Regions from separate parts of the Bacillus cereus group sp. Bce041 genome, predicted to be linked through region 3. Evidence: riboswitches for the same ligand, from Rfam matches in the RefSeq annotation. Region 3 holds a riboswitch; each other region holds the start of a gene.

Region 1 (5,450 bases), on a different contig from region 3:
TAATATTTCATGGAGCATGTATATAAGGGAAAACAACGATATAATATGGTATAAATAAAGACTGTAAGAAATCTTCCCCAAATATAACAAATATTTATTATGTAGCAAGGACGACAAAGTTGATATTGACAAACTTAATATGACAAATAGACTTGCACTTATCGCCACTACGTAGTCTCGAAATATAAAATTATTGAGCACTTTAATTTCTCCTATAAGCCCTTCATACATAAAAAGTAAAATCGCAAATAAAAACCATGCAATTTTTGTGTTTTTAGTACAATTACTATAAAAAACTATTAAATTATTTTTATACTTCGCAACTAGTGCTCCTAGTAAAAACAGCACCGTATAATGCAATGTTAATGCATAGCTTGTTAATGTTAAGCCCGAGCGAAACAAAAATAATATTACGACAGAACATATACTAAAACTAAACAATAATAGTAATGAACACCTTAACGTTTTTCGTAAGCAAATCATCAAAATTAACGGAAAAATTATTGATATTCGCATTTCATGGACAAGTGACCAAATCACACCGTTATATGCATCTGTATTATATTTCCCAACCAATAAAATATGTTGTGCGATTAAGCTTGAAGAACTTTCAATCGTCCATGAGCGATTAAACCATTCACTTAAATAAGAAATACCATATTCACTAATTGTAATCTGGCATACAATAGCTATAATTATTGCCACAATATAAGGAATATATATTCTGCATATACGTTTTAAAAGGTATGACCCATAGCTACTATAGTTTTTTTGAATAGATTCATACAAAACAAATCCGCTCAAAACAAAAAAGATAATAACTGATTCGTTACCACTACTAAAAATTAGACGAGCAGGCGTTTCTTTTAATAGATACACAACAAATGGTTTATTATCTTCATAACTGTAATTTTGAAATGCTGAAAAAATCATTAAATGATGACCAATCATTACTACTAATGAAGAAATCCCTCTTATAGAGTCCAATTCTTCGTATCTTTTCATCTTTTTACATCAACTCCTAATGAAATGATAATAATCATTTCAAAGCGACATCTTTATTCATATTCCTCTCCTTTCTTTTCATTCCAATTTTTCATATTAAAATGATTTTATAGTATAAATTTGAGTGTATTGTAACATTTTTTGTAATATTTTGAATAGAAAATCTCAAAAATTGGTATATACCAATTTCAACCTCGAAAAATGAGTAATATTGATAGAAAAACGCTATAAAAATATCTTGCATATTTACAAAATTAAAGAGCTGAATAGCGTTTTTTCAATATAAAATAAAAAAGATAGCCTACGTAGGCTATCTTTTTTATTTTATTTAATTACTGGCACCACTATATGCTACATGTCGTTTCTCAATTCTCTCTTCAATTTCTTTCATATTTTCTTTATTATTTAATAGTGATTGTTTATTTTCAATTAATAATTGTTTAAAAGATTTTCTCACTTTTTTTCTCATTTTCATTGTCCTCCTTGGGGGATGGTTTATATAAAAGATAAAGAATTATCTGTGTGTTCTTATAATAATTGATTGTTGTGAATTCTATTTGAACTTCATATGAAAATTCCGTTTATTTTCTGACAACTTTGTGAACACGAAAAAATGATTATCTAAAACTATGTTGAAATTAATTCACTTCATGATAAAAGTTATTATTTTCATCAACTTTTATCATTATATCTTGTCGAAATATTTATATATTTAAAATTGAGTTCGACATAATTTTATTTATTATAATACTGTTTATAAAAACAAAAAGAAGGTGTCACCAAGTCAAAGTTCGACTTATGCAACATCCCTCTTCCCAAACTATTTATAGCATATTTATTAATATTTCAGGTCTTCCCCAATTCATTTCTTCACAAACAAATCTAAGTTTTTCTTCATCCATTGTGTGTAATCCTTCTTCTAGTGAACATGAAATTGGAACTTCACAGTGAATTTGGGCTAATTGCAACGAAATATTTAAGTTCTCTAAATCACTTTCAATCTTCGTACGCTGCGCTTTTGTTAATGACTCTACATTTTCTAGTACAGCGGATACTGTTCCGTGCTCTTGAATAAGCTTATACGCTGTTTTTTCACCGATACCTTTTACCCCTGGATAATTATCACTTGTATCTCCCATGAAAGCTTTTGCATGGACGATTTGCCACGGCTCTACACCTTTTTCTTCCATGATTTTCTCCGGTGTGTAATATTCGTAATTTCCAATTCCTTTACGCAGAAGCATGACTGTAACGCTCTTATCAACAAGTTGAAGTAAATCCGTATCACCTGTTAAAATATAAACTTCAGCTTCATTGCAATATTGTTTTGCAAGCGTACCGATACAATCATCGGCTTCGTAGCCTTTCATACCGATAACTGGAATGGATAATTTTGCAGTCATTTCTTGCACTAAATCAAATTGAGGAATTAATTCTTCTGGTGGCGCTGCACGATTTGCTTTATAATTCGAGAACGATTCTGTTCTAAATGTCGTACTTCCCATATCCCAGCATGTAACGATATGTGTTGGTTCGATCGCTTGCGTAGCTGTTAATAAGTGTTTCATATAACCATGAATCCCGTTCGTAGGGGTTCCATCTTGTCGTTTCATAAATTGTCCGTAGACACTTGTTGCGTAAAAAGCACGAAATAATAGTGCCATACCATCAACTAATAATACTTTTTTCATAATTCCTCTCCTATTAAAAAAATAATAACCTTACGTTATCACGTAAGGTTATATAAATAGATTACCATTCTACGTTTTTGCTCAACTTTGTCTATTATACATTGTTTTTGTATATTTAGCATCATTAACACATTAAGACGTTCTACTACAACAAGTATGCAAGATGCCTGAATACGTATTTTTTCCAGTAGAAACAACGATAGCTTTTGCATTTCCACTAACAATATGCGAACCTTTAAAACATACATTTTCAAGCTCAAGTGGATTATAATCTTTCATCCGTTTTAATGGAATAAACCGTTTACGTTCAAGGTGATAGCAGCTCTCAAACTTCTCTATATTCGCTTCGTTTCCCGTTAACACAGACTCATTCACTAATAAATCATCTGCATAAATAATACGTACATCAGCTGGCACAGCATCTCCAGCCGAAAGAAAAATCATATCTCCAGGTACAAGTTCTTGCACAGGTATCTCCATCATTTTCAGTTCACTATTTAGCCCTGTACTACTAGAACATTCTACTCTAGATACAGTAATCGTTTCACGTTGTAATTCATCACACACACGTTGTTTTGAAAAACCTGGAATCATGCCACCTAGCTTCATCATTACTTCTGCAAGAAGTGCTCTTTTTGAAGTTAGTTCATTTCGGCCATATATTTGAATACGTTTTTGTGCCTCTTTCATTGATAGTCCATCTCTTGTTGTTTTAAAATATGCAAATACAGATTTTACATCTCTTGTTGCAATTTCAATTAATAAATCTTTATTTTTTTGGAGCATTGTTTGTTCTTTTATTGATTTTTTACTTAGTTTATATGACGTGTTACCCACAGTTTTGTTTGCATATAACATATTATCGTCTCCTCCTTTACAACATAGGAAGAAACGCTTTGTTTCTCAATTTATCCACTTTACTGTGAAAGTGTCTCGCGCTTTATAAACGCTATATTGTGATAAATATAGAGGGAGGAACAAATCGTTTCCTGCCTACATCATATATTTTTGATTTGAAGTATATGGGTAACGGAACCGAGTCAGAATTTGACATGCTCCTCACCTCCTCGTTTAATTTTATAGTTTATACTATGAAATTACTCATAGCTTGGTAACAAAAAAGACCCCTACCCTTAAGAGAGTAGCGGCCATTACATACACAAATAAACGATTTCTAATATAATTAGAAATCTACGGACCTCTCCCTCACCGAGTTTTAGCACTGTATAGCATAGGTACATTACCAGCTACGTTAAGAAAAACCTTAATTCGATCATTCCTGTTGACCCATTGGCGTCTCTCGACATTTTTGGGCAGTAGCATTTCTCTATACAGGAGCCTCACCTAACAGAGACTTATTTTCATTACATTGAAAATGTTACTCTTATTTAAAATAGATGTCAACCGTAGCCTACAATTTTTTCAAAAGGTATGGCAAACTAACATATATAAAGTGTAACTTTAATCAGTGGAGGTTTTGTTCATCCCCCACTGATTATTAGCCCTCACCAATCGGGCTTTTACGGGATAAAATAAAAAACTTTACGTTTAAACGTAAAGTTTTTAATAAGTTATACAACCAGCAATTACAATCCCAATTGAAATTGATAAAAACATAAGAAAAAGACCGACTGCTTGATTATCTTCTTCGAGACTTTTGTTTATATTAAAGCGTGGTGTAAGCCACTCAGCTAAATAAAAGACGATAATTTGAGCCAAAATCCCAACTGCTCCCCACGAAATCATATCAAGAAGTGAAATTGAATTAGCTGCTGTCGAATATAAAACAACAGCTAACCCAAGTAATCGTCCTCCAAGCACATAGCTTACCGCCTTATTTCCTTGAGCCATTAACTTAAATTCCTTTACTTTCGTTGTCACTTCCATCAAGAACAGACCTATACATAAAAGGCCGAGTGTTACTACTAAATATAATAAAAAATTAATCATTTTTCCCCCTCCTTTTTATACCTACCGGTAAATAGTACGATTCATTTCCTGTAATCTTTTCTCCCGCACGAATACCGATACTACTCGCTTTTCCAGCAATTAAAAACGAACCAAACACATATGACAGTTTCTCGATCCCTTTTTCTGTTTCCAAGGATACAACTGGCAGTTCGATATACTTTTGAAATATCGGCAGTGACGCTTTATATGTTTGGTGTGCATTTTGAAGCATAATATTTTCGTCTTTATCGCGAATCGTAATTGTATCTCCTTCTCTCCCAAATGAAGGTTTTTGAACGAAAGAACCTTTTCCTAAAAATAAATCTGGTTCTAAATATGTAGGTAACATATATTCTTTAATCCACTGTTGTTCCTCATTTGTATAAAAGGCCTCTTCTTCTGCTAACCCCCAAATAAGACACTGAATTGATTTTGGCTGAAGTAAAAATGCTGACAAAGGATTTATTATAAAAAGCTTTCCGGCTTTTACAAGTTGTAACAGTTCCACACCTACCAAATCTCCTGTTTCAGGATCTTGATCCTCAATTAAATCTTCTATCGGATATGTTTGGCGATATAAAACATCAATCTTCGCCCCATCTTTATCGACTAGAGCATCCTTTGTAATTCTAAGTTCTGACATTGGCACTACTTTATTTTCAACATGGCATAGCTGACTTAAATACATAGTGGTATTCCAATCCTCGATATGTTCATGATGTGCTGTAAAAACAACATTTGGATTATCTAATCCCTTTGTCGCTTCCATTACTGCTTTCGTTACACCAGAAGATAGCAATCGTT
Region 2 (5,450 bases), on a different contig from region 3:
AACTCTTTATCCATTTTGTCCCATGGAATAGAAAGTTGTGAAATATCATAAAGTAAGTTTTGAATTAAAAGATGAATGGCAAGCATCGGTAAAAAAGGAATGAAAGCACTTGCTACTAACACGCTAAACACATTACCGAAGTTAGAGCTAGCTGTCATCTTAATATATTTTAAAATATTTCCGAATGTAGTACGTCCTTCTAAAATCCCTGCTTCTAATATAGTTAAACTTTTTTCGAGTAGAATAATATCGGAAGCTTCTTTCGCAATATCAGTAGCAGTATCAACAGATATTCCGACATCAGCTTCACGTAATGCTACAGCATCGTTAATGCCGTCTCCCATGTAACCTACAGTGTATCCATTTCCTTGTAATGCGTGTATAATACGAGATTTTTGCATGGGATTAAGCTTCGCAAATACAGTCGTTTCTTCGGCAAGTTTTGCTAATGCTTTATCTGGTAAAGAATCAATCTCGTAACCGAGGATTGGTTCGCAGATATCTAATCCAACTTCTTTACAAACCTTTCTTGTAACAATTTCGTTATCGCCAGTTAAAATTTTCACTTGTACACCATGTTTTTGTAATGCTTGAATTGCAGCTGCTGCAGATGGTTTCGGTGGATCTAAAAAGCCGATATATCCAGCGAGAATCATATCAGTTTCGTCTTTTACTGCGTACTCTGTATCATTTATTCTTCTATCTTTTTTATAAGCCACAGCAATAACCCGCATACCTTCACTATTTAGTGTCTCACTTATTTTTTTGACATTTGAACGTATTTCCTCGGTGAGTGGAACGATTTTTTCATCCACTTCAGTGTAGTTACAAATTGATAAAATTTCTTCTACGGCACCTTTACAAACCATTGTATGTTCACCTGAAATATCCTTTACGATGACTGACATACGCCGGCGGGCGAAATCGAATGGAATTTCATCTAGCTTTTGAAAAGCTGATGGATTAAATGTATTGTTTTCCTCTGTATGCTTAATAACAGCTTTATCTATTAAATTTTTCAATCCAGTTTGATAGAAACTATTTAAATAGGCAAATTGCAAGACGCGATTGCATTCATTTCCCTTGGGATCTAAGTGACGAACAAGGACAACTTTATCTTCTGTTAAAGTTCCTGTTTTATCTGTACAAAGAATGTTCATAGCACCTAAGTTTTGAATAGAATTTAGCTGTTTTACAATTACTTTTTGTTTAGACATTTTAACGGCACCTTTAGCTAAATTAGCAGTTACAATCATTGGTAACATTTCAGGTGTAAGGCCAACAGCGACGGCAATAGCGAAGAAGAAAGCTTCTTGCCAATCACCTTTTGTGAATCCATTAATGAGAAGGACAATAGGTGCCATAATAAGCATGAATGTAATTAAGAGCCAGCTTACTTTGTTTACACCTTTATCAAAGCTTGTTTCTACACGCTTTCCAATTACCTTATTGGCTAAAGAGCCGAAATACGTATCGGTACTTGTTGAGATGACAACAGCTTTTGCGCTACCACTTACAATATTTGTTCCCATGAAACAAAGGTTTTCCATATCGAGTGGATTGTAATTTTTTTTCATGTTTGTCGGTAAGATATGCTTATTTTCTGTATGGTAGCAGTGTTCGTATTTTTCTACAGGAAGTGCTTCCCCTGTTAAAGAAGATTGATTAACAAATAAATCTTTAGCGGATACAATACGCACATCAGCTGGAATGATATCACCGGCTGAAAGGGAAATGATATCGCCAGGTACAAGTTCCTCAATTGGAATTTCTGTTGTGTAATTTCGATTTAAATTCGTTACATTTTTTGTTTCATGTACAAATCCATTTATTCTAAATACGCTTGCAGTTGTTCGAACCATAGCTTTTAACTTATCGGCAGCTTTTTGAGAACGAAATTCTTGGGAAAACCGAATTGTTGCACTAAGTAGTACCATTGCAGATACGACAATTGTTCCTTGCATATCATCCGTGAAAAAGGAGAGTGCTCCAAGAGCTAATAAAACGAAAATAAATGGATTTTTAAATGCCAACAGAAATTGAATGTACCACGGCGCCATTTTATTATGAGCTATTTCGTTCGGACCATATAAAGAAAGTCTACGAGACGCTTCTTGTTTAGATAATCCATCTTGTGTTGTTTCTAAAAGTTTTAACGCAGAGCTTACATCTTGTGTTGCAACCGCCACTAATAATTCGTTATTTGTTTTCATGCTATCTTGCTCATAAGCATGCTTTGTTTCTTGTCTTTGTAAATTAAACATCGGTAGTTCCTCCTCTGTCATGAAGGAGGAAACAATCTGTTACCTAACTATTTGAAATGGTGAGGAACAGTTTCTTTCCTACCTACATGATGAAATATGAATGTAAAACGTATGGGTATCTGGGCCGAATCATCAATTGCCAACTGTTCCTCACCTCCGTACAATTTAGTAGTTTCTGAATATGCTATGTTTGTTTCATAGTAAGGTGCATATAGACGTAAAAAGACCTTTACTCAAAACGAGTAAAGGTCTGAATTCGCAGCTAAAAGAGTCCACAACAAAGACTGTTAGTAGACATAAATAAAAACAGTTTTTGTGTATGACAAAATACATGCACCTCTCCCTCGTTGAGTTTTAGCACTGTATAGCATAGGTACTGAAACCAGCTACATTAAAAAAGGCCTTCATTCCGACCTTTCCTGTTGACCCATTGGCGTCTCTCGACATTTTTGGGCAGCAGCGTTTCTCTATACAGGAGCCTCACCTAACAGAGACCATATTCAATTACATGTTGAATGTTAGCACTGTAAAATCGTAGTGTCAATATCTTTTTATCTGTGTTTTTAAAATATTAAATGGATTTATAATAGATATATGGGATGAAATGTATGATATTGATTATGAATAATATGGAAAATAAATATTTTTATAAAAGGGGAATTTGTAATGGTACCACAAAATTTTATTATAAATATTGAGAATCAAAAATAGAAAACAAATTGTTTCTTTTGCGCTACAAGCAAAAGAGTTATTCAATAAATCAAGTGAAAAGATAATTTTAGATGAGTTTGATCAAAGTATGTATACAGACTTTTGGACGGAATATAATCATTTGCTAAATAAGTATAAATAAAAAAGCACTGTAACCAGTGCTTTTTTATTATAGATTACGAGATTGTAGGGTTTTCAAAAATAACAATCTCTGAACTGTTTGTAGTTGAAACGCGTTGGGCGTAATATGTTAAAGCTGAAGAAATATATGCTGGTAACGTATCATTTGTATGTGATGTTGTATATTCATGGATTAATTCCTTTAAAGTTGTCCATTCTAATTGTGCTGGGTGATCAGACACGAAAGAACTTACCCAGCGATCAAATGAAGATGAAAAATCAGTTTGTAAACGAAATACTTCTTTCATAATAAAACGCTCCCTTAAAATGTAGTATAATCATTTTAACACAAAACACGAACGATAGCTAAATTTTTTGAGTATAACGTTCGTGTTATATAGTTGTCTAGATGTTTGGTTATGTAAATTCAATTTGCCATTTGAAATAACATTCCGTAAGATGAGAGATAGAGTATATTTAGAGCTGGAGGAAAGAAAGTGGAATTTGTATTTTTAGGAACTGGTGCAGGTGTTCCTTCAAAAGGAAGGAACGTTTCAGCAATTGCTTTACAATTGTTAGAAGAACGAGGACAAACTTGGTTATTTGATTGTGGCGAGGCCACGCAACATCAAATATTACATACATCTGTACGTCCGCGCCGCATTGAAAAAATATTTATTACGCATTTACATGGCGATCATATTTTTGGATTGCCTGGTTTATTAGGTAGCCGTTCATTTCAAGGAGGAACTACGCCTTTAACGGTGTATGGACCGAAAGGAATTAAACAATTTATTGAAGTGGCATTATCGGTAAGTACGACACATGTGAAATATCCACTTGAAGTTGTGGAGATAACAGAAGAAGGTACCGTATTTGAAGATAATGAATTTTATGTAGAAACGAAAAGATTGTCACACGGTATAGAATGCTTTGGATATCGTATTGTAGAGAAAGATATACAAGGTGCTCTTTTAGTTGATAAGTTGCTTGAGATGGGTGTGAAACCAGGTCCAATCTTTAAACGTTTAAAAGATGGTGAAGTAGTTGAATTAGAGGATGGCACGATATTAAATGGAAATGAGTTTATCGGCCCACCTCAAAAAGGAAGAATTATTACTATCTTAGGTGATACGCGATATTGCGAAGCGAGTAGGGAGCTTGCGCAAGATGCAGATGTACTTGTCCATGAAGCGACTTTCGCAGCAGAAGATGAGCAACAAGCGTATGATTATTTTCATTCTACATCTAAGCAAGCTGCGAGCATTGCACTTCAGGCAAATGCGAAGCGACTAATATTAACTCACATTAGTTCTCGTTATCAAGGAGATACATATAAGGAATTATTGAAAGAGGCTAGAGAGTTGTTTTCTAATACAGAAATAGCGACAGATTTGAAATCATTCCCAGTAGAAAAATAATAATTTTGTAAAAAATGGTAACGGCGGGTTACCATTTTTTTATGTCTAAAAAAATTTAAAAATAAAACTGTTATTATTTTATACTTATACTTGGATGGTACAGAAAATTAGAATGGTTTGAATATATACGATAAAAATACGAAATAATGATTATTTAGAAAAACTGTTATATAAGTCAGATGACATACAAGTGATACAAATAGCAGAAATGGACTGTTATTCAGAACTTTTAAAATTCAACAAAAGTAAGCGTTTTATAAAAAACAAGCTATAATGAGGGCAGATTATAATTTATGATAAGTCGCATGTATTTTAGTCATTATCGTAACAAGTGAAGTTGACTAAATCATGAGAGAGTAACACGAGAATTATAATAGGAAAGATATTACTATTATTTGTCATAAGTCTTTTTCACTTTTTAGCTAAACGATATGATTAGCAAGTGTAGCTATTGCGAGTTCCTTAGTAGAAGCTTTTTATTAATAAGGTGGTGGAGATTTAATTGGTACACCACTCTTTAAAAGAGTTCAGAACATCAGCAGGTAGTCTAGGCGGAATAGCGGGTGCAAATTTAGTTGCATTAGCAATGGTTATATCACTTGTTTATGCTATGCTTGCAATGGCTTCTGTGTTAAACTTTGGATTGCTACCAGACTTTATTCTGGATCATCTTGTATCATTTTTAAATGAAAATAATGCTAAGATTCTTATGTAGTATGATAACTGGTATTATTTCAGGTTATATTGGATTACTTTTATTCAAAAACTATCCAATTCGTACAGCAGAACAAATTCGTGGTACAACTGGAAAAGCGACAGATGTAGCAACTTAATAGAATAGTAGAATAAATTTTTTCATAGAGGTTTAGGGGGAGTTATGATGAAGTATCGCTCAGTATTTGATATTATCGGTCCAGTTATGATTGGACCATCA
Region 3 (5,450 bases):
ATGCGTCTGTCTACCGTCAATGACTAGAAACATAATTGTACCATCTTCTTTTTGAGCCATAATACTTCGCGGAGCAGAACCCCAACCACCGTCTCCTTCTGTAATCATTTTTTCTCCATTTACAATTAACTGTGGCATAAATCCTGCTGCTGAAACGACTTGTTTATCCAAAAGTTGTTGTGTAGAATAATTTCCTGTTATCATTTGTCCAAACTTTGTTAAGCCTGTAATAATTGTAGGGGTATTTCTATCCATATTCGTATCAATAACTTTCCCATTTTCTATTACAATTCCAGTAGCAACATTTCCTCCACCCCTTCCTGTTTCATCTGCAAATCCACTTGCATTCACAGCAACAAGTGCATGATTACGCTTTGCCATTACGCTAATTTTTTCTCCTCTGTTAGCGCCCTGTGTTCCTTGATGGCTAACAAGTTTAACATTGAAGGGATTGCTGATAGTAACTAATTTTCCTTCAAAAAGAAAGCGACTATCTTTGTTACTTTTAATCGTTTCTACATCAATTTCTAATGGCTGATTTTTAAATTCTTCTAACCTTTTTCCTGCTATTTTTTTATAAATATGCTCATCACTATTTGACCATTTCGGATGATTAATTCTATCTTGCAATTTATCTAGTTCCTTTTGGGATAGGAATGTATATTTCGCATATTGCGGATGCTGAGAAGTTAGTATACTCCCAGCCATTGTTATGCGAAGCTCTCGGCCATAGCTAGTACCAAATAATATGCCTATGCCAATAAGCATGAAAATAGACAATAGAAGCAAAATTCGTTTGAAGATTTTGCTGAGATGTTTCATAGTTTTATCCTCCAGCATTCATTACATTCAATAAATCCATTAAAATATTATTTATCTAAATACAAAAGTGTTTGATTTCCTTATGTCTGAATTCCCCACTATACTTTAGCAATTTAGGCAAAATACTTATTCCGAATTTCGTTTTTTTAGTGTATATTTATAAATTTAATAACGTTTTTGCAACCATGAAATAAATTACTAATCCTGTTCCGTCAACAAATGTTGTAATAAATGGACCTGAAACAACTGCAGGATCTAGTTTTAATTTTCTTAGAATTAAAGGTAAAACAGCTGCTACAAGAGAGGCCCAAATAACAATAAATAATAAAGTAATTGCTACAACTTGTGCAACATCTGTTCCAACTCCTAACATATAAGCACGAGTGAGCCCAGCTATTCCAAGTGCAAGTCCAAGAAGCATCCCTATTGCAAATTCCTTTTTCATTACACGGAAAATGTCTTTAAATTTGACCTCTCCAATACCGATTGCACGAGTAATTGTTGCTACAACCTGTGTTCCTGTATTCCCACCAGTACCTACTAATAACGGAACAAAGAAAGCAAGAGCAACTACAGTTTCAATTTCGTCTTCAAAATACTTTAATACTGTCCCTGTATATGCTTCAGCAACAAAAAGAAGTAATAACCATGGTAGACGTTTTAAGAAAATACTCCAAGTGCTAGCTTCAAAGTAAGATTGATTCAATGGTTCACTTCCGCCTAACTTTTGAATATCTTCTGTAGCTTCTGCTTCCATAACATTCATTACGTCATCAAATGTTATAATACCAATCATTTTATTATTTGCTGTTATTACAGGTATTGCTGCTAAATTATAATTCAGAAGCTTTTTTACAACTTCTTGCTGGTCAACTTCAGCTTGTACTGAAATTACCTCTTGAATCATGATAGTAGATAATATCTCGTCATCTGCTGCTAATAATAACTCATGTATGGAAACGATCCCCTCAAGATAACCATGACTATCAAGAACATAACTATAAGATATTGATTCTACATTTTCAGAATGTTCCCTAATATACTTCAATGTCATTTTTACTGACCAATTTCCTCTAACTGCAACAAAATCACTTGTGACAAGACTTCCTGCCGTTTCAGGTTTGAAAATCATCAATTTTTTTACGTTATGTTTTGTGATTTTATCTAAATACGCCATTAATTTAGCCTGTTTTTCCGGATGAACCGCTAGCAGTAAATCTACTAATTCATCAATCGGTTGTAAATTTAGTAACTTTTTAGCTTTGTTTTCAGATAAGTGAATTAAGATATTATATTTTTCTTCTGCACTCATATATTGAAGAATTTTAGAGCTTTTTAATACAGGAATCGTATTTAGCAATATGATTTGATCTTCAATTGAAAACTGTTTTACTTCTTGCGCAATATCATACGACGGATGACGTAAAATTTTCTCTGCATCCAAATTATTTTTGGTTACAAGTAATTCATTTAATAATTTCTTCATGTTAACTCCTCCTCATATTGCTAAGGGAGACTCTAGAGTTTCATGAGTGGTTTTGTTTTATTTTATCTGTCTTAAATTTTTTATTAGAGCAATAATAGTTACATTGCAATCAATTCATTATTTAGAATTACCTCCTTTTTGAATATAGACAAGATAAAACAAATAACATTAAACAGAAAAACCTTTACTCAAAAAGGAGTAAAGGTTTTTTACAATACAAATAAATGATTATTAAGACAGCTCTGCCAAAATCTCAGAGGTGCCTTTCTATCAAATCGTATACCACTCCCTCGTTGAGTTTTAGCACTGTATAGCATAGGTTTTTATAACCAGCTACATTAAGAAGGGCCTTAATCCGACCGTTCCTGTTGACCCATTGGCGTCTCTCGACATTTTTGGGCAGCAGCGTTTCTCTATACAGGAGCCTCACCTAACAAAGTTTATTGAATTACTTCAAAATTTAAACCAGAATTTAATATTTGTCAACTGACTTTCAAATCCATTCATAAAAAATCTTTTATAGAAAATGAAATTATATTTTATTATAAATTTAAAATTCTCCTTAAAAAACATAGAATTTAAATAGATTTAATTCGAAGAAACGTTATGAAACATATGAAACTTATTGTTTTCAATCAAATTCCAACTTTATAACAGAGGATGAATAATTAGTCATTCTGTATATCAAAAGAATATTCTTAACAAATCTTCTTTTATGATTAAAATCTTCTTTACGGTTTATCAAATTTATATGGTTAAACTACTTAATCAAACTATACACTAAAGTCAAAAATATGTACTTATACAGAATGATTACATACATTTTCTCATATCATTTCTCAAAGGACTATAAAGCAATAAAACAGATAAAATTAGAAATACGGTTGCTTGACAAGCAAAAAAAATATATTTATGCTTGCTACACGAAACAAATACATAAAATTTATGTTGCTTAACCTGTTAGGTGAGGCTCCTATGCAAACACAGGCTATTGCCCAAAAATGTCGAAAGACGCCAATGGGTAGAACAGGAATTGTCGGATTAAGGCTCTTCTTAAGATAGCTAAGTAATGAATTTTCATTACTTTACGTTGTATAGTGCCAAAGCTCTACTAGGGGGAGAAAAGCCTTATTTAGTCATGCCATTTTGAATCCCTCTAGTTACATACTAGGGGGATTTTTGCGTAAAAAACAGGGAGTAAGTGATAGAATCTTTCTAAACAAAAGTCATATTTAGTAATTGACGAGAACAATATTCTATTCATTAGCAAATGTAATATTATGTATTGTTTTAAATCAGGAGGATATTAAAATGAAAAAAATATTAAAACTCGATTATCTATTGCTCCTTCCTCTATTCATAACATGTACTTTAGGTATTATCATGATGTATAGTGCAAGCTCCATTGTTGCTGTTCAACATTACGGTTATAACAGTAGACATTTTGTTGATTCTCAATTAACAAAGCTACTTTTAGGAACAATTGGGTTAATAGTTTGTGCTTTACTCCCATATGAAATATGGAAAAAACGAATAGTCTCAATCTGTATTATGGTTGGAGGGATTTTTTTATTGATTATGGTTTTATGGAAAGGAAAAGTGGTAAATAATGCCCAATCATGGATCTTTGGAATACAGCCAGCTGAATTTCTTAAATTAGGAACAATACTTGTAACAGCCCGCTTTTTTGCATTAAGACAAAAACAAGCTAAAAATAACTGGAGAGGTATCGGAAAACTTTTATTCTTTTTAGCTACAATTTTTTTTCTTATCTTTAAACAACCAAATTTAGGATCTGCACTTTTAATATTAGGTATAGGTTTTAGCATATTTCTTTGCTCAGGAATAAATATAAATCTACTAATCAAAAGAATTATCATCAGTTCTATTTTGTGGTTACCTATTTTATATTTCTTGATTCAAAATAGTTTGTCAGAAGTTCAAAAGAAACGTATTACTACGATTTTCAATCCATTTCTTGATGCGCAAGGAAATGGATACCAGCTTGTAAATTCTTTTATTGCCATTGGCTCCGGAGGAATCACTGGTCGTGGATTTGGAAATAGCATACAAAAAACAGGTTATCTTCCGGAACCACATACAGATTTTATAATGGCAATAGTTTCTGAAGAACTAGGATTTATTGGTGTATTTATTATATTGGCTGGAGTTTTGACTATAGTACTTCGCTCCTTAAAAATTGCACAATTATGTGTAGATCCATTTGGCAGTTTTATAGCAATTGGTATAGGATGTATGATCGGTATGCAATCTGTTGTAAATTTAGGTGGTATTACAGGACTATTTCCTCTTACAGGTACCCCATTTCCATTTGTAAGTTTTGGTGGAAGTTCTTTAATGGTCAATTTAATAGCAATAGGAATATTAATTAACATTTCAATTTTTAATAAAATTGAGTTTGATAATCATAATATATAATTTTTATATATCAATTTAAAAATTTTAAAATTCGACCTCATTAATTAATCTATATTTAAAAAATTTCTAATTATTTTTTTAACTGTATAAATATTAATATTAATATTTATGTTCGTTTTAATACGAAAAAAGGCAGGCATAAATATATGCTTGCCTTCCGTTCTCAAAATCAATTACACCTAAAACAACGTGAGGTTAACCAAATCTAGATACTGTCTTCTACGCCCTATTTTTTACTTTTCTAAAACAATTTCTGCTATTTCATTAGCACATTTTTTAGAGTCAAATCCATCATAGTTACTTAGTACTACAACAGTCAAATATTCTTTTGGAAACCGCATGAAGTGTGAACGATAACCTGCCCAGCTACCTGAATGTTCCAAGTATCGACAGTTAAAACCTTCTGCAAGCCTTAGCCCAAAAGCATAATCTTCATTGTCAATAATCGTCTCCCCAGTTGGAGAAATTTTCGGACCTATTTCGCTCATTCTTTTAACAAGTTCTTTTCCACCAACGGTGCCTGTAGTTAAATTTTCTCCCCATCTTACAAGATCTTCAACATTTGTATGAACTGCCCCATCACCTGTATGTTCCCAAGGGCTTTCATAGATTTTATATTTTCCTTGCTCATTCTTCGAATACCCACTAATAATTGGTATAGTTGTTGGGTAGCAATCTACAATTGTTGTGTCTCTCATATGTA

The links. Region 3 has a riboswitch for magnesium ahead of mgtE (magnesium transporter). Riboswitches for the same ligand answer to the same signal wherever they lie in the genome.
Region 1: it holds a riboswitch for magnesium, as region 3 does, so the genes downstream of both, ACUN13_RS07550 (P-type ATPase) here and mgtE (magnesium transporter) in region 3, are expected to answer to the same signal.
Region 2: it holds a riboswitch for magnesium, as region 3 does, so the genes downstream of both, mgtA (magnesium-translocating P-type ATPase) here and mgtE (magnesium transporter) in region 3, are expected to answer to the same signal.

What each region holds. Positions count from the first base shown of each region.
Region 1 is NZ_JBQXON010000002.1:318,417-323,866, forward strand. It holds gene ACUN13_RS07535 (acyltransferase family protein) at 1-1,005, opposite strand, end outside; gene ACUN13_RS07540 (FbpB family small basic protein) at 1,334-1,474, opposite strand; gene ACUN13_RS07545 (5'-3' exonuclease) at 1,830-2,696, opposite strand; gene ACUN13_RS07550 (P-type ATPase) at 2,829-3,554, opposite strand; M-box (ykoK) riboswitch at 3,890-4,055, opposite strand; gene ACUN13_RS07555 (DUF350 domain-containing protein) at 4,260-4,646, opposite strand; gene ACUN13_RS07560 (glutathionylspermidine synthase family protein) at 4,639-5,450, opposite strand, start outside.
Region 2 is NZ_JBQXON010000001.1:419,967-425,416, reverse strand. It holds gene mgtA (magnesium-translocating P-type ATPase) at 1-2,264, opposite strand, end outside; M-box (ykoK) riboswitch at 2,596-2,763, opposite strand; partial or broken gene ACUN13_RS02155 (DNA polymerase IV) at 2,974-3,117, shown strand; gene ACUN13_RS02150 (DUF3932 family protein) at 3,152-3,403, opposite strand; gene rnz (ribonuclease Z) at 3,593-4,516, shown strand; gene ACUN13_RS02140 (hypothetical protein) at 5,019-5,231, shown strand; gene sdaAB (L-serine ammonia-lyase, iron-sulfur-dependent subunit beta) at 5,397-5,450, shown strand, end outside.
Region 3 is NZ_JBQXON010000016.1:68,019-73,468, forward strand. It holds gene ACUN13_RS27880 (phosphodiester glycosidase family protein) at 1-822, opposite strand, end outside; gene mgtE (magnesium transporter) at 980-2,308, opposite strand; M-box (ykoK) riboswitch at 2,588-2,753, opposite strand; M-box (ykoK) riboswitch at 3,258-3,434, shown strand; gene ACUN13_RS27890 (FtsW/RodA/SpoVE family cell cycle protein) at 3,620-4,747, shown strand; gene ACUN13_RS27895 (serine hydrolase domain-containing protein) at 4,981-5,450, opposite strand, start outside.